DNA from 3 places in the Arthrobacter sp. 10N410 genome. Region 3 is predicted to be linked to each of the others. Evidence: riboswitches for the same ligand, from Rfam matches in the RefSeq annotation. Region 3 holds a riboswitch; each other region holds the start of a gene.

Region 1 (7,685 bases), on a different contig from region 3:
TCAGGCTGGACTTGCCGGCGGACGGGAAGCCGACCAGGGCGATGTCCGCGATGGACTTCAGCTCCAGGACGATGTCGCTGGATTCGCCCTCGATGCCCAGCAGCGCGAAGCCGGGGGCCCGGCGCTTCTGCGAGGACAGCGAGGCGTTGCCGAGGCCGCCGATGCCGCCGGCAGCGGCGACGTACTCGGTGCCTTCGCCCACCATGTCGGCCAGGACGGTGCCGTCCTTGCTCTTGACGACCGTGCCCTCGGGCACGGGCAGGACCAGGGTCTCGCCGTTCTTGCCGCCGCGCCAGTCACCCATGCCGGGGCCGCCGTTGGTGGCGTGCCGGTGCGGGGCGTGGTGGTAGTCGAGCAGGGTGGTGGTCTGGGGATCCACGCGCAGGATGACGTCGCCGCCGTTGCCGCCGTTGCCGCCGTCGGGACCGCCGAGGGGCTTGAACTTCTCGCGGTGGACGGAGACACAGCCATGGCCGCCGGTACCGCCGGATACGTGCAGTACTACCCGGTCTACAAAGCTCGCCACGTGGATCTCCTCAGTGCTGTTCCTCGGGCCCGCAAGGGGCCCAAGATGATTGTAATGCGGTTAAAACACCGGTGGAGCGGACCTACTGGTCCGCCCCACCGATTTAGAACTTGTTGTTACTCTGCAGCTGCAGCAGCCACGATGTTCACAACGCGACGACCACGGCGGGTGCCGAACTCGACAGCGCCGGGGGTCAGTGCGAACAGGGTGTCGTCGCCGCCGCGGCCAACGCCGGCGCCCGGGTGGAAGTGGGTGCCACGCTGGCGGACGATGATCTCGCCTGCGGAAACTACCTGGCCGCCGAAGCGCTTGACGCCGAGGTACTGGGCGTTGGAGTCACGACCGTTGCGAGTGGAGCTCGCGCCTTTTTTATGTGCCATTTGAAATGCCTGCCTTTAAAATTCTGGGGAATCTGCTGAAAACCTGAACAGTAACGTTAGTTACTTGATACCGGTGATCTTGACCTTGGTCAGTTCCTGACGGTGACCCTGGCGCTTCTTGTAACCGGTCTTGTTCTTGAACTTCTGGATGACGATCTTCGGACCACGGAGGTCTTCGAGGATCTCAGCCGTAACCGTTACCTTGGCCAGGTCCTTGGCTGCAGACGTGACCTTGTCACCGTCCACCAGGAGCAGTGCGGGCAACTCAAAGGTGCTGCCGGCTCCACCGGGGACGCGGTTCAGGGTAACGAAGTCTCCAACGGAAACCTTCTCTTGGCGGCCGCCTGCGCGGACAATCGCGTACACCACTGGGGAACTCACTTCTCTCGACGTTTATTACTAGATTTGCGTGCGGAACCTGGGGCCCAAAATGCTTGGACCGGCTCACGCTGTGCCTCAACGCCGGTGGATTCCCCGGGGGAACCCATGAGCTATCCTGCGGAAAAGTCCTGCCCGTAGTACGGGTGAACTGTTCCTCAAGGTCATAACCCAAGTGTTGGCGTAAGCACCGAAGATCTAGACTACGCTAATTTTGCCTTCGGCCGCAAACGAGGCTGGTCCCGGCAGGTAGTGCGTGACGGACGCCACACCCTGCGCCCGGGGGCCAAAGTTATGGTGCCGCAGCGACTTCCGGAACCGCGCCCAACTATCCTACCGGCTGCTTCGCGTAGCGCGGCTTAGGCGTGCAGCCTCGGCGCGTCGAAGAACTCCACCTCGTAGCGGGAGGACTGCCTGAACGCCACCGCCATGGCGCTGCGTTCCGCCTCGGAGCCTTTACGGGCCGCCGCGTCCGTGTACCTGATCGCCTGCCGCGTCGCCTCCGCGAAGGCCTCGTCCGCATAGGTGCGCAGCCACTCCGCGTAGGGATGCGTTGCCGGTGCGCCGGCAGCGAGGAACTCGCGATGCAGCGTGGCGCCGACCTCCGCGTAGAGCCAGAAGCACGGCAGCGCCGCGGCCACGAGCACGCCGTAGCTGCCGGCGAGCGATGCCGCGTGCAGATGGTCCACGTACGCCTTGGTCACCGGTCCCAGCTGGGTCTCGACGGCGCGGCCGGCCAGCCAGTTCCGGTGCAGTTCGGATTCGACTTCGAGGCACTGCTGCGCCGAGCGGGACCAGAAGAGTTGTTCGGCTTCCGACGGCGCCAGGGCCGCCGCGCGGGACAGCACCCGGGAGTAGCCGTTGAGGTACAGGGCGTCCTGGCCGAGGTAGTAGGCGAACTCGGGTTCCGGCAAGGTACCGTCCGCGAGCCCCCGAATGAAGTCCAGGCCGTAGATCGCGTCCAGCCCGTCCGCCGCGTGCCCTGCCAGCAGCGCGGCGAACTCGCCCTCGGCAGGAAGCTGGGGTGCCGCAGCGTGCTGCAGGTGGTGGAAGTGGTGCACGGGTCCGTTGCCGGATCCGACCTCCAGGCGGCCGGCATCCCGCAACGCACCCAGCAGCCACGGCTTGACCTCCCGCAGCGCTGCCTCCCAGTCCCCCGTCCTGGCCTGGACCGTGGCCAGCGCCGAGGACAAGGAGCAGCCGGTGCCGTGGCTGTTGCGGGTGTCGATCCGCTCGCCGGGCACCACCACCGTCTCCTGGCCGAGCACTCCCCCGGTGTTGACGAGCGCGTCCGGGCAACCGCCGTCGTTCTGGGCGCAGTCGCTCTGGGCTCCGCCGGCCGGGGCTCCGCCGGCCGGCAGGTGGCCTCCCTTGACCAGCACCGTGGTGCCGGCCAGGGCCGCGAGCCGCTTGCCCTGTTCCAGCGCGCTGGCCCAGTCCGCGGCGGGCGGTTCGCCCAGCAGCATGGCCAGCTCGGCCAGGTTCGGGGTGATGAGGTCCGCCAGTGGCAAGAGGGCCCGCAGCGCGGTCTCGGCCGATTCCTGGAGCAACCGGTCGCCACTCGTGGCCACCATCACCGGGTCCAGGACCACGACGCCGGGGCGCACCTTTTCGAGCCAGGCCCGGACGGCGTCGATCACCGAGTCGTCGCCGAGCATACCGATCTTGACGGCGTCGATGGTGATGTCGTCGCTGATGGCCTCCAGCTGGGCGGTCAGGAACGCTGCCGGCGGTACATGCACCGACCGGACGCCCTGGGTGTTCTGGGCGGTCAGTGCCGTGATGGCAGCCATCCCGTAGCCGCCGTTCGCGGCAATGCTCTTCAGGTCGGCCTGGATGCCGGCGCCGCCGGAGGGGTCCGAGCCCGCGATGGCCAGCACCCGCGGAATCCGCGGCGGCGTTGAGGCCCCGCCGTCGGGCTCCGGGAAGACGGACTGCAGGAAGGCTGACGTTCGGCTAGATGCAGGCTGCGTCGATGCAGGCTGGGTTGTTGAAGACAAGAGACATCCCTTCGCCGGTGCTAACCGGACAGGTTCAACGGGTCTGGATCTCAGCCGGCTCGATGCGCGGCACCCCGTGTCAGTCCCCCAGCCTAGCGTTCCTCGCCGGCAACCCCGCTAAATTTCAGCCTGTCCCCTTAACGCCCTCGCGGGTTCCGTCCGGGGTCGACGTGATGTTACGTCGATCCCGGACGGAACCCGCGAGTGGTGGTGCCTGCTGGGTCCTAGAGCTCCGACGCCGGGACGCCGACGCCGAGGATGATCGGCTCGTTGGCGGCGGGCTTGGCGGCCACCTTTGCCGGCTCCGGGGCCTTGGCCTCATGGACTGAGACGGCCTCAACCGACGGAGCGGTCTCGCGCTGCTGCACGGACGTCTCGTTGGCGGCGCCCTGGGCTCGGCTGGCGCTCCGGTTCCGGCGCACCCGTCGGGGTCCGGTGGTGTCCGGGGCCTGGGCCGCAGGGGCCTTGCGGGCTTCCTGGCGTACCGGGGCCTGGGCCGCAGGAGCCTTGCCGGCTTCCTGGCGGGCCGGCGCCTGGGCCGCAGGGGCCTTCGCAGCTTCCTGGCGGGCCGGGGCCTGGGCCTCGGCGGTACGTACACTCGGCGGCTGGATCCGCGCCGTCCTGGCGCGGCCGCGGCCCCGGGTGGCGCGGGACGGCGCTGCAGCTGCAGGCGCAGCGTGCTCCGCAGCGTGCTCCGCCGCGTGCTCGGCCGTGGGAACCTCGGCTGCGGGCGACTCGGCAACCGGAGCCGCGGCGGCTGGCTTGCCGGTCTCGGCGTCGCCCAGGTGGGCGAACGCTTCGGTCAGCAGGTCCAGGGTCAGCGCGGGCTGCGGGGTTTCCTCGGCGTGCTCGACGAAGGGCAAGGCAACCTGTTCGCCGCCGAAGGTCAGCACGGCCGCGGGACGACCCGCTGCCTCCTCCGACGAAGCGAGTTCCACGGCGGCGTCGAGCGCGGCCTGGCGGGTTTCGGCGTCGGGAGCTGCTGTCGCTTCACCGTCGTGCAGGTGGGCAGCGTGCGCCGCGGCGGCGATGTTGGCCAGCGCGGCGCGCGTCGCCTCTGCCTTGGCGTGGCGCTCCGCCTCGGTGGGCTCGGCGTGCACGGCGACGGGTGCGGACGGCATGGCTTCGCCGCCCTGGCCGCCCTTGCCGCGGCGACGCTTGCGCTCACTGCGTGCGGCGGGCTGGTGCTCGGTCCGCGGGACGTGGTGTTCTGCGGCGACGGTGTTGGCACGGCGGTGTTCCACGGGCTCGTCGTGGGTGACGATGCCGCGGCCGGCGCAGGCCTCGCACTGTTCGCCGAAGACTTCGAGCAGCCCGGTGCCCATCCGCTTGCGGGTCATCTGCACGAGGCCCAGCGAGGTCACCTCGGCAACCTGGTGCTTGGTCCGGTCCCGGCCTAGGCACTCCACCATGCGTCGCAGCACGAGGTCGCGGTTGGATTCCAGCACCATGTCGATGAAGTCGATCACGATGATGCCGCCGATGTCACGCAGCCTCAGCTGCCGGACGACTTCCTCGGCCGCTTCGAGGTTGTTCTTGGTGACGGTTTCCTCGAGGTTGCCGCCGCTGCCGGTGAACTTGCCGGTGTTGACGTCCACCACGGTCATGGCTTCGGTGCGGTCGATCACGAGCGAGCCGCCGGAGGGCAGGAAGACCTTGCGGTCCAGTGCTTTGTGGATCTGCTCGTCGATGCGCCACGCAGCGAAGATGTCTGTGTCCTTGGTCCACTTCTCAAGCCGGCCCACCAGGTCCGGTGCCACGTAGGTGACGTAGGCCTCGATGGTGTCCCAGGCTTCCTCGCCGGAGACGATCAGCTTGGAGAAGTCCTCGTTGAAAACGTCGCGGACCACCTTGATGGTCAGGTCAGGTTCGCCGTAGAGCAGCTCGGGGGCGAGGATCTTGGTGGACGTGGACTGGCTTTCGATGCCCTCCCACTGGGCTCGCAACCGGTTGATGTCATGCGTCAGCTCTTCTTCCGAAGCGCCCTCGGCCGCGGTGCGGACAATGACACCGGCGTCTTCCGGCAGGCGGTCCTTGAGGATCCGCTTGAGCCGGTTGCGTTCGACGTCGGGCAGCTTGCGGGAGATGCCGGTCATGGAACCGCCGGGCACGTACACCAGGTAACGGCCGGGCAGCGAGATCTGGCTGGTCAGGCGGGCACCCTTGTGGCCGACCGGGTCCTTGGTGACCTGGACGAGCACGGAGTCGCCGGACTTGAGCGCATTTTCGATCCGCCGCTGCTTGCCTTCGAGGTTGACGGCGTCCCAGTTGACTTCGCCGGCGTACAGCACGGCGTTGCGGCCGCGTCCGATATCGACGAACGCGGCTTCCATGGACGGCAGCACGTTCTGGACCTTGCCCAGGTAGACGTTGCCGATCAAGGAATCCTGCTGGGTCTTGGAGACGAAGTGCTCGGCCAGCACGCCGTCTTCCAGGACGCCGATCTGGATTCTGTCGTCGCGCTGGCGGACGATCATCTGGCGGTCCACGGATTCGCGGCGGGCCAGGAACTCGGCCTCGGTGATGACGGTGCGGCGGCGGCCGGTGTCGCGGGACTCGCGTCGGCGCTGCTTCTTGGCCTCCAGGCGGGTGGAGCCCTTGACGGAGGTGACGCGGTCGTTGACCGGGGCCTCGCTGACCGAGCGCGGCGCCCGGACGCGGGTTACCGTGTTGGGCGGATCGTCGTCCCCGCCGCCGGTCAGTTCGAGATCCTGGTCGCCGCGGCGGCGACGGCGACGGCGGCGCGAGGTCACGCCGTCTTCGAGGGTGCTCTCGGAGTCCTCGCCGGTCTCCGCTGCATCTTCGGCTGCGCCGTCTGCGTCGGTGTCGGCTTCGCCGGTCCGGCTGCGGCCACGGCGTCCACGGCTGCGGCGGCGACGGCGGCTGCCGGCATCCTCGCCCTCGGCTTCTTCGTCTTCTTCTTCTTCGGCTTCCTCGGCAACAGCAGCGGGGGCCGGGGCCGGGCGGATGACGGTGCTCAGATCCGGGGCCTGGAAGATCATCGAGGTGACGGCGCCCGGTGCGAGGAAGAGCGAGGGGGCTCCGGATGTTTCTACAGACGCCTCGGCAGCGGGTGCAGCGTCGGCCGGGGCCTCGACGGGCGCGGCCTCAGGGGCCGGCGCGTCGGAAGCCACGGCGGCGGGAGCCTCGGCCGGGGCCGGGGCTTCTTCCGTCGCTGCAGGCGTCACGGCTGTCTTCGCGCGGGAGGCGCGGCGGCGGACCGGCTTCTCCGGTGCCGCCTCGGCGGCCGGCAGCTCGGCAGGCGCTTCATCGGCGGGAACCGCAGTTTCCGTGCTGGCGGCTGAGTCAGCGAAGGCGGGCAGCACCTCGGGTTCGACCTTCTTCCGCGACCGGCTCCGGCGGGCCGGGGCCTTCGCTTCCGGGGCCGCTTCGGGATTGTCGACGGCGGGGGCGTCAGCAACGACGTCGGACGCGACGGCTGCTTCGGCGGCCTCCGCCTTTGGGGCCGCCTTGCGGCGGGACCGGGTGGCCTTCTTGGGCGCCTCCGCGGCGGCGGCTTCCGGTGCTACTTCGGCAACAGCGGCTTCGTCGTTACCGGCTACAAGCTGGTCATTATCCATATGTGGCGACACTCCTGCCCCTGATGTACCGCCACATCCGGCACCCGTGGGGCAAATATTTGTCAACACCCGCAGGCATTGACAGAAGTCAATTGGATACCTCCAGGTTCGCACCGGCAGTGGGGTGCGGCAGCCCTGGAAGGCCGGCAAGATTGCTCTGAACCCGTTGATCTCTCTGTCACAACCAGGTGCCGTCCAATGGCATTGCGGGATAGGCCGGATCGAGGGATCCGAAGTATGCCCTGCTCATCATTGGCGGTCTTGAAAGCAAAGTCGCCGGACCGAAACCCGAATGTGGATCGGGCCCCAGCCAGGTTCATTGTCTCACAGGAGCCGCCAAAGCAGGGCTAAGCGGGACATCCAGTCCGCGCCGTGGACCGAATCACCGGTGAGGGCACGACTCCTACCCGGTTACATCCAGCCTCCGGCGATAGAATCGGCCCAAGAGCACCCGACGCAAAGGACTGAAATCCCATGCCCAGCATCTCCCACGCCCCCGGCGACGTGACCGCCCACGAGCGCGGCACCGGCGCGGCAGCTGCGGAGCGCCCGCTGCCCCCGATGACGCGTGACCGGCCCTTCGCCTGGCTCCTGCTGATCACCGGCGTCGTCGGCTGGCTCGCGTCCGGCACGCTGGTGCTGGAGAAACTGGCTGTCCTCAAGGACCCCAACCACGCCACGGTGTGCGACGTGAACCCGTGGATCTCCTGCGGCCAGGTAATGCAGACCTGGCAGAGTTCGGTCTTCGGTTTCCCGAACATGTTCATCGGCATTGTCGCGTTCGCGGTCATCATCACCACGGCCATGGGAATCCTCGCCG
Region 2 (7,685 bases), on a different contig from region 3:
TCCGCAACATGGGCTCGATGAAGAAAATGCTCATGATGATGCCGGGCGCGCAGAACATCCGGCAGCAGCTGGAGCAGTTCGACGAGCGTGAGATTGACCGGGTCGAGGCGATTGTCCGGTCCATGACCCCGCACGAGCGGGTTGCCCCGAAGATCATCAACGGCTCCCGCCGCGCCCGCATCGCCCGCGGTTCCGGCGTGCACGTCTCCGAGGTCAACGGCCTGCTGGAACGCTTCGCGCAGGCACAGAAGATGATGAAGAAGATGGCCGCCGGCGGAGGTATGCCGGGGATGCCGGGGATGCCCGGCATGGGCGGCGGCGGAGCCCGCAAGGGGGCCAAGAACGCACCGAAGAAGAAGGCCCGCTCCGGCAACCCGGCCAAGGCCGCTCAGGAGCTCAAGGACGCGGAGGCACGGCGCGCCGCTGGCCCCAAGGCTGTGCCCACCGGTGCGGCCTTCGGCCAGCAGGGCGGGGAATTCGACCCGTCCCAGCTGAACCTGCCCAAGGGTTTCGACAAGTTCCTCGGCGGCAGCAAGTAGCGGAAGCCACCTTGGCGCTGGCAGTACCTCGGGGGCCGGTATCTCGGCGGTCAGGATGTCGTCGGCTTCGATGACGGACCAGTGCCATAGGCTTAGGTCATGTTCAAGCAGCGCGTAGTTTTCGTCCACGGGGCCGGCAGTTTTGGCGCCGCGGCGTGGCCGAAGCAGCACGGCATGGCGCTGAGCTACGACGCCTTGTTCCTGCGGCGGCACGGCTTTGACGCCGTCGCCGAGCCGCAGGAGACGGACTTCGCCGCCGACGCGGCAATTGTGCTGCGGGCCCTGGCCGACGACGGCCGCGGCGCTGCCGGCGGCCACGTGGTGGCCCATTCGCAGGGTGCGATCGCGGCGATGATGGCGGCCGTCGAACGCCCCGACCTGGTGCAGTCGCTGACCCTGGTGGAGCCGGCCTGCCTGTCCTTGACCGCGGAGCTCCCGGCCAGCGCTGCGCACCGGGCGCTCATGCAGCCGCTCTTCGACGTCCGGCACAGCCTCAGCGACGACGACTTCCAGCGGGAATTCGTCCGCCGTGCCTTCGCCGCCGGCGCCCCGGGAGCCATGACGCCGGAGGCCCTCCGGGCGGCGCGCCGGCTGCGGCTGCAGGCACCGCCGTGGGAAGCGCCGCTGCACATCGTTCCCGGCGTGCCCACCCTGGTCCTTACCGGTGGCTGGGAGCCGCTCTACGAGGAAATCGCCGGCTACCTGAGGGAGACGGGCGCCCTGCACCGCACCGCCCCCGGAGGGCACCGGCCGCAGGACTCAAAAGAGGGCGACCGCGCCATCCGCACGTTCATCGCCGACGTCAACCGCAGCCGGCACGCCCACGCGTCGTAGGAGTGGCCGGCCGGACGCCTACCCCGCAGGGCAGGCGCCCGGCCGCGGCCTAGGGGCGTGCCTGTGCCTAGGCCTGTGCCGCTGACTGTGCGCCCACGGTGGGCTCGGGCAGGTAGACCTTGCCTCCGGCCGCCAGGAATTCGTCGCTTTTCTTCCGCATTCCGTCCGCCAGCTGTGCCAAGGCTGCCTGGGGATCCGCCGAACCGTATTCGTCCCGGATGTCCTGGCTGATCCGCATGGAGCAGAACTTCGGCCCGCACATCGAACAGAAATGGGCTGTCTTAGCCGGCTCCGCCGGCAAAGTCTCGTCGTGGAATGCCTCAGCCGTCACCGGGTCCAGGGACAGCGCGAACTGGTCCCGCCAACGGAATTCAAACCGGGCCTTGGATAGGGCATCGTCACGTTCGTGCGCTCCGGGGTGGCCCTTGGCAAGATCGGCGGCGTGGGCGGCGATCTTGTAGGTGATCACGCCGGTCTTCACGTCGTCCTTGTTGGGCAGACCGAGGTGCTCCTTCGGCGTGACGTAGCACAGCATGGCGGTCCCGTAGCGGGCGATCTCGGTGGCGCCGATCGCGGAAGTGATGTGGTCATAGCCCGGTGCGATATCCGTGACCAGCGGCCCCAGCGTGTAGAAGGGCGCGCCCTTGCAGAGTTCCTGCTGGCGCTCCACGTTTTCCCGGACGAGGTGGAACGGCACGTGTCCCGGGCCCTCCACCATGACCTGGACATCGAAGTCCCAGGCCCGTTGCGTGAGCTCCGCCAGGGTGTCCAGTTCGGCGAACTGGGCAGCGTCGTTGGCGTCCGCCGTCGACCCCGGCCGCAGGCCGTCGCCGAGTGAGAAGGCGACGTCGTAGCGGGCGAAAATTTCGCACAACTCGTCGAAATGCGTGTAGAGAAAGTTCTCCTGGTGGTGTGCAAGGCACCACCCAGCCATGATGGAACCTCCGCGGGACACGATGCCGGTGACCCGGTTGGCGGTCAACGGGACGTACCGCAGCAGCACCCCGGCGTGGATCGTCATGTAGTCGACGCCCTGCTCGCACTGTTCGATCACCGTGTCACGGAAAATCTCCCAGGTCAGGGCGTTTGCTTCGCCGTTCACCTTCTCCAGTGCCTGATAGATCGGGACGGTGCCGATGGGGACGGGCGAGTTGCGGATGATCCATTCGCGGGTCGTATGGATGTCGTCCCCGGTCGAAAGGTCCATCACCGTGTCCGCCCCCCATTGCGTGGCCCATTGGAGCTTGTCGACCTCCTCGGCGATGGAACTGCTTACCGCGGAGTTGCCGATGTTCGCGTTGATCTTCACCAGGAACGCCTTCCCGATGATCATCGGCTCGGACTCCGGGTGGTTGATGTTGCTTGGGATGATGGCCCGGCCGGCGGCGACTTCGCCGCGGACAAGCTCGACGTCGCAGTTCTCCCGCAGCGCGACGAAACGCATCTCCGGTGTCACGATGCCGTGCCGCGCATAATGCATCTGGGTAACCGTTCGGCCTTCGACGGCGCGACGCGGCTCGGGCGGTGCGCCCCGCCATTCAGCCGAGGCGGCGCCGCGCCTGACCGCGGACTTGCCGTCGTCGAGCAGAGTGCGTTCCCGGCCGCTGTACGGCTCCGTGTCCGCGCGCCCGGCGATCCAGTCACGGCGGAAAGCGGCGAGTCCCACCACCGGGTCGCTGCCCGGGCCCGCGGTGCGGAAGACCCGGAACGGAGGATTCCCGACGCCGCCAGGGGACGGTGCCAGGGCGATTTCGGTTACCGGGACGCGGATCCCGCCGTCCTCGACGTACGCGAGGGCATGCGACTTCAGGGACTGCTTCACGGTAGCTGCTGCGGCGCTGTTCCCATTCTGGGCAGGGCTCTGCTGTGGATTTGTTGCGCTCAAAGAGATACTCACTTCCTTCGCCGGCATTACCCGGACAGGTTCAACGGTCGCAGGCTGCGTCAGCCCGATCTCAGCCCCTGCAAGGGCACCCGTGTGGTCGTAGACGAAGCTACCACAGCCCGACGGGAAGCCGTCGAGGGGCTGGGGGGCTGGGCGGGCTTGGCCCGCGGATCGCGATGCGGATTAGGCTTTAGGCCATGAGCGGCATCATCGAGTTCAGCTGCCCGGTCCTCACCGGAGCCGACCAAGAGCGGCGCGGGCTGTGGGCCGTGGACGGCCGCCTGACCTTCCGGCGCCCCGCGGCCGCGCCGGACCTGGTCCTGGACGGTTGGGTGATCCCCGGGCTGGTCGATGCGCACTGCCATATCGGGCTCGGACCCGGCGGGGATGTTCCCGAGGACGTTGCCGAGCGGCAGGCCCTGACCGATCGCGACGCCGGTACCCTGCTGGTCCGCGACGCCGGCGCCGTTCATGACACCCGCTGGATCCAGCAACGGCGCGAGCTGCCACGCATTCTCCGCGCCGGGCGGCACATCGCCAGGACGCGGCGGTACCTGCGGGGCTTCGCCGTCGAGGTGGAACCCGAGGACCTCGTGGAGGCCGTACGCAAGCAGGCCCGCGCGGGGGACGGCTGGGTCAAGCTGGTGGGGGACTGGATCGACCGCGACGCCGGCGACCTCGCTGCGAGTTTCCCGGCCCGGAGCGTCAGGGACGCGGTCCGGGCCGCCCACGACGAAGGCGCCCGCGTCACGGCGCACTGCTTCGCGGAGGACACCCTCGATGACATGCTCGACGCCGGCATCGACTGCATCGAACACGGAACCGGGCTGCTTCCCCGGCACTTGCCGCGCTTCGTCGAACAGGGTGTCCCGATTGTCCCCACCCTAATCAACATCGCCACTTTCCCGGACATCGCGGCCCAGGCCAAGGCAAAGTTCCCCCGCTACGCGGCGCACATGCTGGGGCTCTGGGAACGCCGCGCCGAACGGATCCTCGAGGCGTATGAGGCCGGGGTCGCCATCTACGCCGGGACGGACGCGGGGAGTGTGATCAAGCACGGGCGCATCGTCGACGAACTTGAGGCCCTGCACGGCGCCGGGCTCCCCGCCGGCGCCGCCCTCGACGCAGGGGCCTGGGCCGCCCGCGACTGGCTCGGAGCCGACGCGATCACAGAAGGTGCCAGTGCCGACGTCCTGGTCTGCGCCGAGGATCCGCGCGGGAATCTCGGCACCCTGCGCGAGCTCAGGGGCATCGTGCTCCGCGGCGAACTGGTACAGGGGAGCATCCCCGGCCATTAGGAATAAATTGAAGCTTCAAGTAATTTAACTCTACGAGGGTCGCCGAAGGTCGGGGGCCACAGAACCACCGGAGCGTTTCAATGACCGTAGAAGCCAGCACCCAGGATCTCCTTCCTGCCGAACTCACCATGGGCACCGTGATGCTCAAGGTCGGCGACATGAAGCTGATGACGGACTACTACCAGCGCGCCCTCGGCCTCGACATCGTTGCCGAGCAGGACGGCGGGCTCTACCTCGGACGCAAGCTCAAGCCGCTGGTCCACCTGGCACCGGCACCCGGGCTGAACCTGCCCTCCCGCGGCGAAGCCGGCCTCTTCCACACCGCCCTTCTCTTTGAGGACCAGCCCTCGCTGGCCGCCACCGTCGCGTCCGCCGCGCAGTATGAGCCGCAATCCTTCACCGGCAGCGCCGACCACCTTGTCAGCGAGGCCTTCTACTTCAATGACCCGGAGGGCAACGGTATCGAGCTCTACTGGGACCGCCCCCGCGAAGCCTGGTCCTGGGACGGCAAGAACGTCGTGATGGACAGCCTGGCCCTGCCGCCGCAGCGCTACCTCGAGCAGCACCTCACCGAGGCGTCGCTCGCCGGGCAGCGCGAGGCCGACGCCGGCGTCGGGCACGTCCACCTGCAGGTCGGCGACGTGCAGTCCGCGCACGACTTCTACGTCGGCACCCTCGGCTTTGAGAAGACCGCGGGCTGGCACGGCCAGGCGCTCTTCGTCTCAGCCGGCGGCTACCACCACCACATGGCCATGAACGTTTGGAACAGCCGCGGCGCCGGCCCCCGCCGTGACACCCTCGGCCTCGGCGAAGTGCTGGTTGAAGTACCGTCCGGCGACGACGTTGGCGCCCTCGCCGACCGCCTCAAGACCGCGGGCGTCCAGTCGCACCACACCGGAGCCGAGCTGCGCTTCGAGGATCCGTGGCGCAACAGCATCCGCGTCGCCGTCCGCTGATCATCCGGACATGCCCAGCCTGCAGCGCCAGGACTGGACATGTCCAACCTTCGAGGCCCGCGTTGGGCATGTCCACCTCCTGATGCTTGGGTCCGCGGACATGTCCCGCGTGCGCTTCGGGGAATGGACATAGTGGGATTATGTCCATTGCTCGCGTCCGGGGGTGCGCATGTCCGTTGGCGGGAGTGCGCGAGGCGGGGCGCGGCATGGGGTCCCTCGGCCATGTCCGTCCGCCGATCGGGACGCCGGGCATGTCCATCCGCCGCGGTCAGGGATGGACATAGTGGGATTATGTCCATTGCTCGCGGCCGGGGCAGGGCATGTCCGGTCCGGGCGCGGCCGGGCTGGAGCGGATAGGCTGAAAGCGACGCCAAAAACGCGGCCAGCGCCGCCAACCCTCATGAGGAGCACTTCCTTGGGATTTACTGAAATCTTCGTCGCCACCCATGACGCCGCCCTCAAGCGTGCAGCGGCCCTCGACGGCGGCGCCGCGGTCGCCCCCGGCGCGGTCCGGATTCCGGACATCAGCGACTTCGAAGTCGAACGCCTGGGTGACCTGGCCGGGACTGCCGTGCATGCCGCCGGGGCCGACTATGAGCTGGCCATGGTGGACGTGGCCAGCGACTCCCTGCTGGGCGTGCCGGCCGCCATGGTCCGTGCCCTGGCCGAGTTGCTCAGCTACGAGACCGAGGGCGAGGGTGATGTCCTAGCGGACGTCGCCGAAGGCTGGGCCGCGGAGGAGGACATGCCCTTCGGTGCCGACCAGGCCGCCCGCTATGTCCGCCAGCTCGCCGAACTCGCTGCCGGCGTTGACCCCGCCACCAAGGCCGGGCTCTACGTCTGGACCTCCTGACGCGCCCAAGCCGACGGCTCGAAAAAGTGCCCGGACACGCAGCCCTAGGGCGTCAAGTCGAAATCCGAGCGGTGATCTGGCACAATGAACAGGTACTCGATCTGCGTGGCCCCTCTCTCCGCGTCCGGATCTTGTCCTTTTAGAACCCCCTAGTACGGCCCGCCCCACGGGTGCAGAACGCCGGGCTCGACCCCGTTTCAGAAACAGGAGTGACCACAAAAGTGGCCGTAAAGATTCGCCTTAAGCGCTTCGGCAAGATGCGCGCACCGTACTACCGCATCGTCGTCATGGACGCACGCTCCAAGCGTGATGGCCGTGCCATCGAAGAGATCGGCAAGTACCACCCGACCGAAGAGCCCTCGTACATCGAGGTCGACACGGACCGTGCCCAGTACTGGCTCGGCGTCGGCGCACAGCCGTCCGAGCAGGTTGCCGCGATCCTGAAGATCACCGGTGACTGGCAGAAGTTCAAGGGTCTCCCGGGCCAGGAGGGCACCTTGAAGACCAAGGCTCCCAAGGAAGCCTTCGTCACCCCGGAAAAGGGTTCCGTGATCATCCCGGAAGCCATCACCAAGAAGGCTAAGAAGGACGACGCAGCTGAGGCTCCCGCCGACGCCGAAGCAGAGACCACCGAGGCTGAGTAAATTGCTGGCAGAAGCGCTCGAACACCTGGTCCGCGGGATTGTTGACAGCCCCGAGGACGTCAAGGTCAGTGCGAAGAACAACCGCCGCGGGGACACCCTCGAGGTGCGCGTTCATCAGGACGATCTGGGACGGGTGATCGGACGCCAGGGCCGCACCGCACGCGCTTTGCGCACTGTGGTGGCGGCGCTGGCCGACGGCGAGCCGGTCAGGGTCGACGTCGTCGACACCGACCGCCGCCGGTAGCGCGACCAGCATTATTTGTCTTTAGTCCGGCCCCTTCACCAGCTTATGGTGGAGGGGCCGGACTGTTTTGCGCAGCACATGCACCAACAAATCCCAGACTTTACGAGAACCCGAACAGAGGAACAGATGCAGCTTCAGGTGGCACGAATCGGCAAGCCCCATGGCATCCGCGGCGAAGTGACCGTCCAGGTGCTGACGGACGCCCCCGGTGACCGCTTTGTTCCCGGCACCCAGTTCGTGGTGGAACCGGCGTCGGCCGGGCCGCTGACCGTTGAGAGCGCCCGCTGGAACAAGGACATCCTGCTGCTGGCGTTCGAGGAGGTGGAGACCCGCAACGAGGCGGAAGCCCTCCGCGGAGCCAAGCTCTACGTCGAGACCGAAGAACTGGACGAGGACGACGACGAGGGCTGGTACGAGCACGAGCTGGTGGGC
Region 3 (7,685 bases):
TCGGCCATGAGCCCCACCAGCCGCATCGCGGCCAGGGTGCCGAGCACGAAACGGTGCGGCAGCTTCGCCTGCTGCGCCAGGGCGTCGGCCAGGTCCGTGGGGTCGGTGCAGCTCATCAGCAGCACCGCCGGTAGCGCGATCGCGAGGCCGCGCAGCAGGAAGCCCAGCCCGAGCTGCAGCGAGCCCTCGCTGATGGACCAGACGCCGACGTCGAGCAGTATCCTGCCGTGGTCCGGGGCCAGGATCGCGGTGCTCCAGCCGCCCACGGCGGCCGCGAGGATCAGCGGCCAGCCGCGCTGCCAGAGCAGGGCCAGGGTCAGGCCCGCCAGCGGGAACAGCAGCAGTTCGAAGGCGAGCGCCACGGACGCGGACACCCAGTCGATGGACAGCGCCAGCGCGACCGTGATGAGCACGACGCCGGAGAATTTCGCCAGCGGGTTGGCGCGGGTCAGCAGAGCGTGGTTTCCGCGCAGGGTCAGGGCGTCCCTCATGGCGCCGCCACCCCCGGATTCGTCCTGCCGGGTAGTCCCGGCGCGCCCGACTGCGGTGCGCCGAGCTTCAGCTCGGTGCCGCCCAGGACCTCGCTGAACTCCGCGTCGTGGGTCACCGAGACCACCGCGGTCCCGGCGTCGAGAAGCTCGGAGAGGAAGGAGGCCAGTTCCGCCCAGGTGTTGGCGTCCTGGCCGAAGGTGGGTTCGTCCAGCACCAGCACCTGCGGGTGGGCAGCCAGCACGGTGGCCACGGAGAGCCGCCGTTTCTCGCCGCCGGAGAGCGTGTAGGGGTTGGCATCCACGAGCTCGCGGAGCCGGAGCCGTTCCAGCAGCTCCTCGACCCGTTCTTCGCCGCGGCCCAGCTGACGGGGACCGAACATCAGTTCGTCCAGCACCCTGCCGGTGACGAACTGGTGCTCGGGTTCCTGGAACACCGTGCCGATCCTGGCGATCAACTGCTGGGCCCTCCATTTGTACGGATCGATGCCTGCGCCGGCGCTCAGCTCGGTGGTGGCGGACACCGCGCCGGAGACCGGGGAGAGCAGGCCTGCCAGGGTCAGGGCGAAGGTCGACTTCCCGGAACCGTTGGGGCCGGTGACGGTCAACGCCTGGCCGGACCGGACCCGGGCCGTGATGCCGGACTGCACCGGGACGGGTGTTACCGTGCTGAAGCCCCGCAGCAAACCGGTGCGGCGGGGCCGTTCGCGGGACACGGCCAGTTCCTCTGCGGCCAGCAGCAGCTGGCCGGCCCCGGCGTCCCCTTCCGGTCCTGTTCGGCCGCGGCGGGCCCGGGTGGCGGGCACATGGCCCGGCACCCAGACGCCGGCGGAGATGAGCATGTCCCGCGCCTGCTCCAGGACCAGGTCCGGGGGCCCGTCCAGCAGCACGGCGGAGTCCGTGGCGGATCCGGGCTGCAGCACGACGATCCGGTCCACAAGGTCTTTCCAGACAGCAACCCGGTGCTCCACCACCACCAGGGTGGCCCCGGTCTTGTCCAGGCACCGTCCCACGGCGTCGCGGACCTCCAGGACACCGGCCGGGTCAAGGTTGGCGGTGGGCTCATCGAGGAGCAGCAGCCCGGGCCGCATCGCGAGGATCCCGGCGAGCGCCAGCCGTTGCTTCTGGCCTCCGGAGAGCGACGACGTCGGGTGATGCAGCGGCAGGCCGCCCAGCCCGACGTCGTCGAGCGCCTCCCCCACCCGCCGCCAGATGTCCGCCGGGGGCACCGAGAGGTTTTCGGCCCCGAAGGCCACGTCGTCGCCGAGCCGCGACAGCACCACCTGGGTCTCCGGGTCCTGCTGCATCAGCCCGGCCCGCCCGCGCCGGGCCCTGGGCGGGGCTCCGTCGATCAGCAGGCTGCCGGTCTCATCGGAGTCCTCGGCATCAGCGGAAGCAGCAGCGGACGCGGCTGCCGCAGTGCTGTCCCCCAGCACACCGGCCAGGGCGTGCAACAGCGTGGACTTGCCGGCGCCGGACGGGCCCAGCAACAGCACGCGCTCGCCCGGACGGATGTCCAGGTCCAGGCCGCTCACGGCGGGCCGGGCCCGGCCGGCGTGCCGCCAGCCCCAGCCGCGGGCGCTGACCGCGGCCGGGCGTACGTCGTCGACAGACCTCATGCGTGTGCGGGCATCAGGAGAAGACGGGTTCCGATGCCGCCTTGCGGGACCCGAACGAGGCCAGCACCCCGGTCTTGGCCAGGCCGCGGGTGGCGAGCCAGGACAGTCCCCCGGCAATCACCGCTCCGGAGATGGCGCAGAAGATGATGTAGGCGAGCTTGTCACCGGTTTCGTACGCGATGTTCCAGCCCCAGGGCAGGAAGGAGTCGTTCAGGCCGCAGAACAGGCCCGCACCGGCACCGGCCAGCAGGGACACCGGAAGGTTGAACTTCTTGTACAGGAACGCGGCAAAGATGAGTTCGGCGCCCAGGCCCTGCAGGATGCCGGAGATCAGCACGGTGGTGCCGTACTGCGAGCCCATGATCAGCTCGCCGGTGGCGGCCACCGCTTCGCAGAACAGCGCCGCCCCGGGCTTGCGGATAACGAGCATGCCCAGCACCGCCGGGATCATCCAGCCGCCGGCGTAGAGCCCGGTCAGCGGCGGGTAGACCGCGTTGAGCGGGACGGAAACAAGGTTGGAACCCTGGGACCAGGCCCAGAAAATCACACCGCCGGCAACAGCGATCAACGCGGCCACCACAATGTCGACCACGCGCCAGCTGTATTTGCCGGTGGTCAGTGTCTGCTTCGCAGAAATGTCAGTCATATCGTCCTCCTGAGGAACAGGAGGGGAGGGTGCTCCGGCGGCACCGCGGCCTTCGCCACGGGTGCCGGGCACCCTGAGAACTCGACTCCCTTGCGCCGGTACTAACCGGATCAGGTTCGAGGGTCTGCGGCTGTCCGCACTCTCAGCGCCCACCTACGGTTACCTTGGATTTCTCCAGTGATGCCCGACGGCGGCGCTCCCCTGTCGTATCTAAATCGCCCTTGTGGGCTGGCTCAGTTTACACCCGGCGGCACTCCCAAGTGACTCGCAGTCGTTGTCGTTTTGAGGGCTCATAACGGCAACAACTGCGAGTCAGTTGGGCTTGCGCGGCGGCGGCCACCTAACGGAAGCTGAGTCCCATGACCGACGCACCAGTGCCTTCCCCCGAGTACGACCCGGACTCCGCGGAACCACAGCCGCCGGGATCCCTGGCCGCGCTCATCGGCCGCATCCTGGCCGAAATCGACGAACTGCAGTTCCGGTCCTTCAGCAAGGACGACGCGCTGGACCTGGGCCTCCTCCTGGTCCAACTCGGCCGCCAGCGCTCCTACCCGATCGCCATCGACATCAGCAAGGGCGATCAGGTCCTCTTCCACGCCGCACTGGAGGGCGCCACCCCGGACAATGAGCGCTGGATCAAGGCCAAACAGCGCACCGCGGTGCGGTATGAAGTCCCGTCGCTGCTGGTGGGCCTGCGGGCGCGTGCTGCCGGTCAGAGGATCGAGGACAACGCCTGGTTCGACCAGCGGGAGTTTGCAGCCCACGGCGGCTCGTTCCCCATCTACCTGCGCGGAACCGGGGTGGTAGGCACCGTCACGGTGTCGGGGCTGCCGCAGAAGGACGACCACGAGCTGGTGGTCGAGGCACTGACCGAAATCCTCGGCCGCCCGGGGACGCTAGGCTAGGGGAAGCCCTGTTTCCTCCCGCAAGGAGTACGAAGTATGAACATCTTCATCAAACTGCTTGGCACCGGCGTCAGCCTCCTCGCCGGCTTCGTCGGCACCAAGGTAGTCGACACCGTCTGGGAAAAGACCACCGGCAACAAACCGCCCAAGGGCCACGACGACGACGTCCCCACCACCCTGCGCCAGGCCCTGACCTTCGCCCTCATTTCGGCCTCGGTCAGCGCCATCATCCAGGTCCTCGCCAACCGCGGCACGCAGCGGGCGATCACCCGCTTCGCCAAGACCCAGGACCTGGTCTAAGCCATATCGCCGCCGGCGGCGTTACTCGTCGTCGTCGTCCGTGAATCCGCGCTTGCCGGCCGCCTGCTGCACCACGGCTTCCAGCTCGTCGGCGCTCAGCAGCTCGGGGTGCAGGTGCTTGGTGCGGTAGCCGGCGCGGCCAACCATGTGGGCGGAGACCGGCACTGTGAGCAGCTGGAAGATCCACGCGACCACCAGCACCGGCCACACCCACCAGGTGCGCAGCTGCAGCCCCACGGCGCAGAGCAGCAGGAAAAGCCCCAGCACCTGCGGCTTGGTCGCGGCGTGCATCCGGCTCATGAGGTCGGGGAACCGCAGCAGGCCGATGGCCGCGCCGAGGGACATCAGCGCCCCGACCACCATGAACACAGCCGAGACGGTGTCGATTACGGCGTCGGCGGAAATCGTGTCAGGACTCATTGGGCTGCTTCCTCCGGTCGGCCACGAATCGGGCCACCGTCACCGAACCGACAAAGCCGATGATCGAGATGGACACCAGCAGCATCAGGTTGTTCAGGTGCCGGTTCACGGCCATGTCGATGCACAGCGCCGCGCCTAGGATGGCCAGCAGCACGTCGGCGGCCAGCACCCGGTCCAGCAGCGAGGGCCCCCGCGCGATGCGGATGATCGCGCCGGCCGCGGCGAGCGACAGCACGACCGCGGTAATGGTCAAAACCAGCGGCATCATGCCCCGGCCTCCTGCTTCAGTGCGGACAGTTCGGCCCTGGTGCCCATGATCCGGATCAGCCCGGCCTCGGTGTCGCGGACCTCCTTGCGGAGCTTGGCCGCGTCCTCGGCGTCTCGGACATTGATGCCGTGGATGTAGAGCGTGGACGTGGACCTGTCCACCTCCACCACCACGGACCCCGGGATCAGGGAGATGACGTGTCCCGTGGCGGTCACCAGCAGGTCTGAATGGCTGCGGAGCGGGACGGCTATGACGGCGCTGATCACCCGCGGACCACGGACCACGGCCAGGTACAGGACCTGGAAGCTGGCCGCCACGACCTTGGCCAGGAAGACCAGCGCGAACGGCACGGCGCGCAGCACGTTGAAGCGGCCCCCCAGTTCCACCGGCGGCAGGTAGAACAGCCGGGCCACCACCACCGCGATCAGGGCGCCGAAGAGCAGGTTTCCGGCGCTGAAGTCCTGCCACAGGGCGCCCCAGACAATAACGAGCCAGACCAGCAGCGGCAGCTCCTGGCGCAGCGAGACCCTCTTCCGTGTCATTTGCCGCCCTCCTGCCGCATCGGCTGGGCGATTACCGGAACCGGCGCCTCGTCCCCAAGCACGGCCTGGATATAGGCGGACCGGTTCAGCATCTCCCCGGCGGACTGGTCCGCCACCCGGAAGAGCGGCCCGGCAAACACCGTCAGCGCCACCCCGAACAGCACCAGGCCCAGAGTGGAGCCCACCATGGTCCGCGGCAGCAGGGTCACGTTCTGCTGGCCCGCGCGGTGGCCGGTGGCCGCGTCGGCGGGGGCGGCGAGCAGCACGGGATCGGGATGTTCGGCGTCCTCGGGCTTGCGCCAGAAGGCGCGGTTCCAGACGCGTGCGATGGCCAGCAGGGTCAGCAGGCTGGTCAGCACGCCGCCGGCCACGAGTGCGTAGGCCAGCGGGGTGCCGAGGGCGACGCCGGCCTGCAGGAGGCCCAGTTTGCCGAGGAACCCGGAGAACGGCGGGATCCCGGCCAGGTTCATGGCCGGCACGAAGAACAGCACCGCCAGCAGCGGCGAGAGCTTGGCCAGCCCGGCGATCCGGTCCACCGAGGAACTCCCGGCGCGGCGCTCGATCAGGCCGGTCACGAGGAACAGGCTGGTCTGGATGGTGATGTGGTGCGCCACGTAGAACACCGCGGCCCCCAGCCCCGCCACGGACGACATCGCCAGGCCGAACACCATGTAACCGATGTGGCTGACCAGGGTGAAGGAGAGCAGTCGCTTGATGTCGCTCTGCGCCAGGGCGCCCAGGATCCCCACCACCATGGTCAGCAGGGCAGCGACCATCAGCGGGGTGTTGAACGTGTCCCCCGGGAAGAGCAGGGTCTCGGTCCGGACCATGGCGTAGACCCCCACCTTGGTGAGCAGGCCAGCAAACACGGCGGTGACCGGGGCGGGGGCCGTCGGATACGAGTCCGGGAGCCAGAAACTCAGCGGGAACACGGCGGCCTTGATGCCGAACGCCACGAGCAGCAGCACGTGCAGCAGGTTCCGGGTGCCCTGGTCCAGATCCATCAGCTTGATGGCAAGGTCCGCCATGTTGATGGTTCCGGTGGCGCCGTAGATCATGGCGATCGCGATCAGGAACAGCACCGAGGAGACCACCGAGACCACCACGTACGTCACACCCGCGCGGATCCGCGGACCCGTCCCGCCCAGGGTCATCAGCACGTAGCTGGCGGTCAGCAGGATCTCGAAGCCCACGTAGAGGTTGAAGAGATCACCGGAGAGGAACGCGTTGGACACGCCCGCCACCAGGATCAGGTAGGTGGGGTGGAAGATCGAGACGGGCGCGTCGCGGTCGCCGTCGGCCATGCCCTGCCCGGTGGCGTAGACCAGCACGGCAAGGCTGACGGTCGAGGACACCACCAGCATGAGCGAGGAGAACTGGTCCACCACCATCACGATGCCCCAGGGCGGCAGCCAGCCGCCGATGTTGACCGCCGCCGTGCCGCCCTGCCAGACGGAGGCCAGCAGCAGGCATTCGAGCAGTAGCGTCAGCGAGAGGAGGGCGATGCTGACGGTCCGTTGCGCCCGTGGTTGCCGGATCAGCAGGAAGGTCAGGGCGGCCCCCAGGATGGGGAGGACGACGGCGAGCGGGGCAAAGCTTGCGATGTTCACTTGGTCCCTCCTTCCGGGCCGGGCGTGATGTTGCGGGATCCGGGTTGTTCCTCGGAGGCGGCGTCCATGGCCGGCATCCGGCGGGCGCCCGCCTGCACGGTCTCCGTCGGGTCGGGTCCCCCCGCAGCGTCCGTCGGATCGGCCGCCACGAGAGGGAACTCCGAGGTCTCCGCCGGGATGACGGCGTCGTCCTCGGCGTCGAAGCTGGGGGTCTCGGCCACCCGGCGGTCCTCGGCGTCGTCCTGGATTTCGTCCTGCCGGGCCAGCACCCAGGTGCGGTAGATGATGCCCAGCATGAAGGCCGTGACGGCGAAGGAGATCACGATCGAGGTCAGGATCAGCGCCTGCGGGAGCGGGTCGCTGTAGTCGCCGGCGGCCGTGTCTTTGTTGAACAGCGGTGCGAGGCCCGCATAGCCGCCAGTGGCCAGGATCAGCAGGTTGGTGGCGTTGGCCAGCAGCATCAGGCCCAGCAGGACCCGGGTGAGGCTGCGTTCCAGGATCAAATAGATGCCGCAGGCGTAGAGGGCTCCCATGACCGTCAGCAGGGTCAGATTGACGCTCATGCGCTCCCCTTGGCGGTGGTTTCGGCCGGGACGCCGTCGGCTTCCCGGTCGTCGGACGGCTCCGCGGGTTCTGCCGCGGGCTGTTCCTCGAAATGTTCGTCGATTTCCGCGCCGAGGCTGCGGAGCACGTCCAGCGCCAGGCCGACAACGACGATGTAGACGCCGATGTCGAAGATGGTGGAGGTGACGAACTTGATGTCGCCGAAGACCGGCAGCCAGAGTTCGATCACGGCACTTTGGAAGACCTGGCCGCCAAGCAGCAGCGGCGCGACGCCGGACGCCGCGGCCGTCGCGAGCCCGATCCCCAGCAGGGCGCCGGCGCTG

Evidence for each region. Region 3 has a riboswitch for thiamine pyrophosphate ahead of AC1DB8_RS00185 (ECF transporter S component). Riboswitches for the same ligand answer to the same signal wherever they lie in the genome.
Region 1: another riboswitch for thiamine pyrophosphate. It lies ahead of AC1DB8_RS05255 (bifunctional hydroxymethylpyrimidine kinase/phosphomethylpyrimidine kinase); the one in region 3 lies ahead of AC1DB8_RS00185 (ECF transporter S component).
Region 2: another riboswitch for thiamine pyrophosphate. It lies ahead of thiC (phosphomethylpyrimidine synthase ThiC); the one in region 3 lies ahead of AC1DB8_RS00185 (ECF transporter S component).

The regions. Positions count from the first base shown of each region.
Region 1 covers NZ_JBFTIP010000002.1:153,347-161,031, reverse strand. The annotation lists gene obgE (GTPase ObgE) at 1-526, opposite strand, end outside; gene rpmA (50S ribosomal protein L27) at 643-906, opposite strand; gene rplU (50S ribosomal protein L21) at 967-1,275, opposite strand; gene AC1DB8_RS05255 (bifunctional hydroxymethylpyrimidine kinase/phosphomethylpyrimidine kinase) at 1,644-3,224, opposite strand; TPP riboswitch at 3,274-3,371, opposite strand; gene AC1DB8_RS05250 (Rne/Rng family ribonuclease) at 3,509-6,865, opposite strand; gene AC1DB8_RS05245 (vitamin K epoxide reductase family protein) at 7,340-7,685, shown strand, end outside.
Region 2 covers NZ_JBFTIP010000002.1:67,588-75,272, forward strand. The annotation lists gene ffh (signal recognition particle protein) at 1-539, shown strand, start outside; gene AC1DB8_RS04795 (alpha/beta fold hydrolase) at 639-1,373, shown strand; gene thiC (phosphomethylpyrimidine synthase ThiC) at 1,441-3,285, opposite strand; TPP riboswitch at 3,254-3,361, opposite strand; gene AC1DB8_RS04805 (amidohydrolase family protein) at 3,456-4,556, shown strand; gene AC1DB8_RS04810 (VOC family protein) at 4,637-5,512, shown strand; gene AC1DB8_RS04815 (hypothetical protein) at 5,928-6,365, shown strand; gene rpsP (30S ribosomal protein S16) at 6,587-7,009, shown strand; gene AC1DB8_RS04825 (RNA-binding protein) at 7,011-7,253, shown strand; gene rimM (ribosome maturation factor RimM) at 7,380-7,685, shown strand, end outside.
Region 3 covers NZ_JBFTIP010000001.1:36,570-44,254, reverse strand. The annotation lists gene AC1DB8_RS00195 (energy-coupling factor transporter transmembrane component T family protein) at 1-491, opposite strand, end outside; gene AC1DB8_RS00190 (ABC transporter ATP-binding protein) at 488-2,107, opposite strand; gene AC1DB8_RS00185 (ECF transporter S component) at 2,121-2,753, opposite strand; TPP riboswitch at 2,823-2,966, opposite strand; gene AC1DB8_RS00180 (heme-degrading domain-containing protein) at 3,113-3,658, shown strand; gene AC1DB8_RS00175 (DUF4235 domain-containing protein) at 3,695-3,958, shown strand; gene mnhG (monovalent cation/H(+) antiporter subunit G) at 3,980-4,378, opposite strand; gene AC1DB8_RS00165 (MrpF/PhaF family protein) at 4,368-4,646, opposite strand; gene AC1DB8_RS00160 (Na+/H+ antiporter subunit E) at 4,643-5,188, opposite strand; gene AC1DB8_RS00155 (Na+/H+ antiporter subunit D) at 5,185-6,798, opposite strand; gene AC1DB8_RS00150 (Na(+)/H(+) antiporter subunit C) at 6,795-7,361, opposite strand; gene AC1DB8_RS00145 (Na+/H+ antiporter subunit A) at 7,358-7,685, opposite strand, start outside.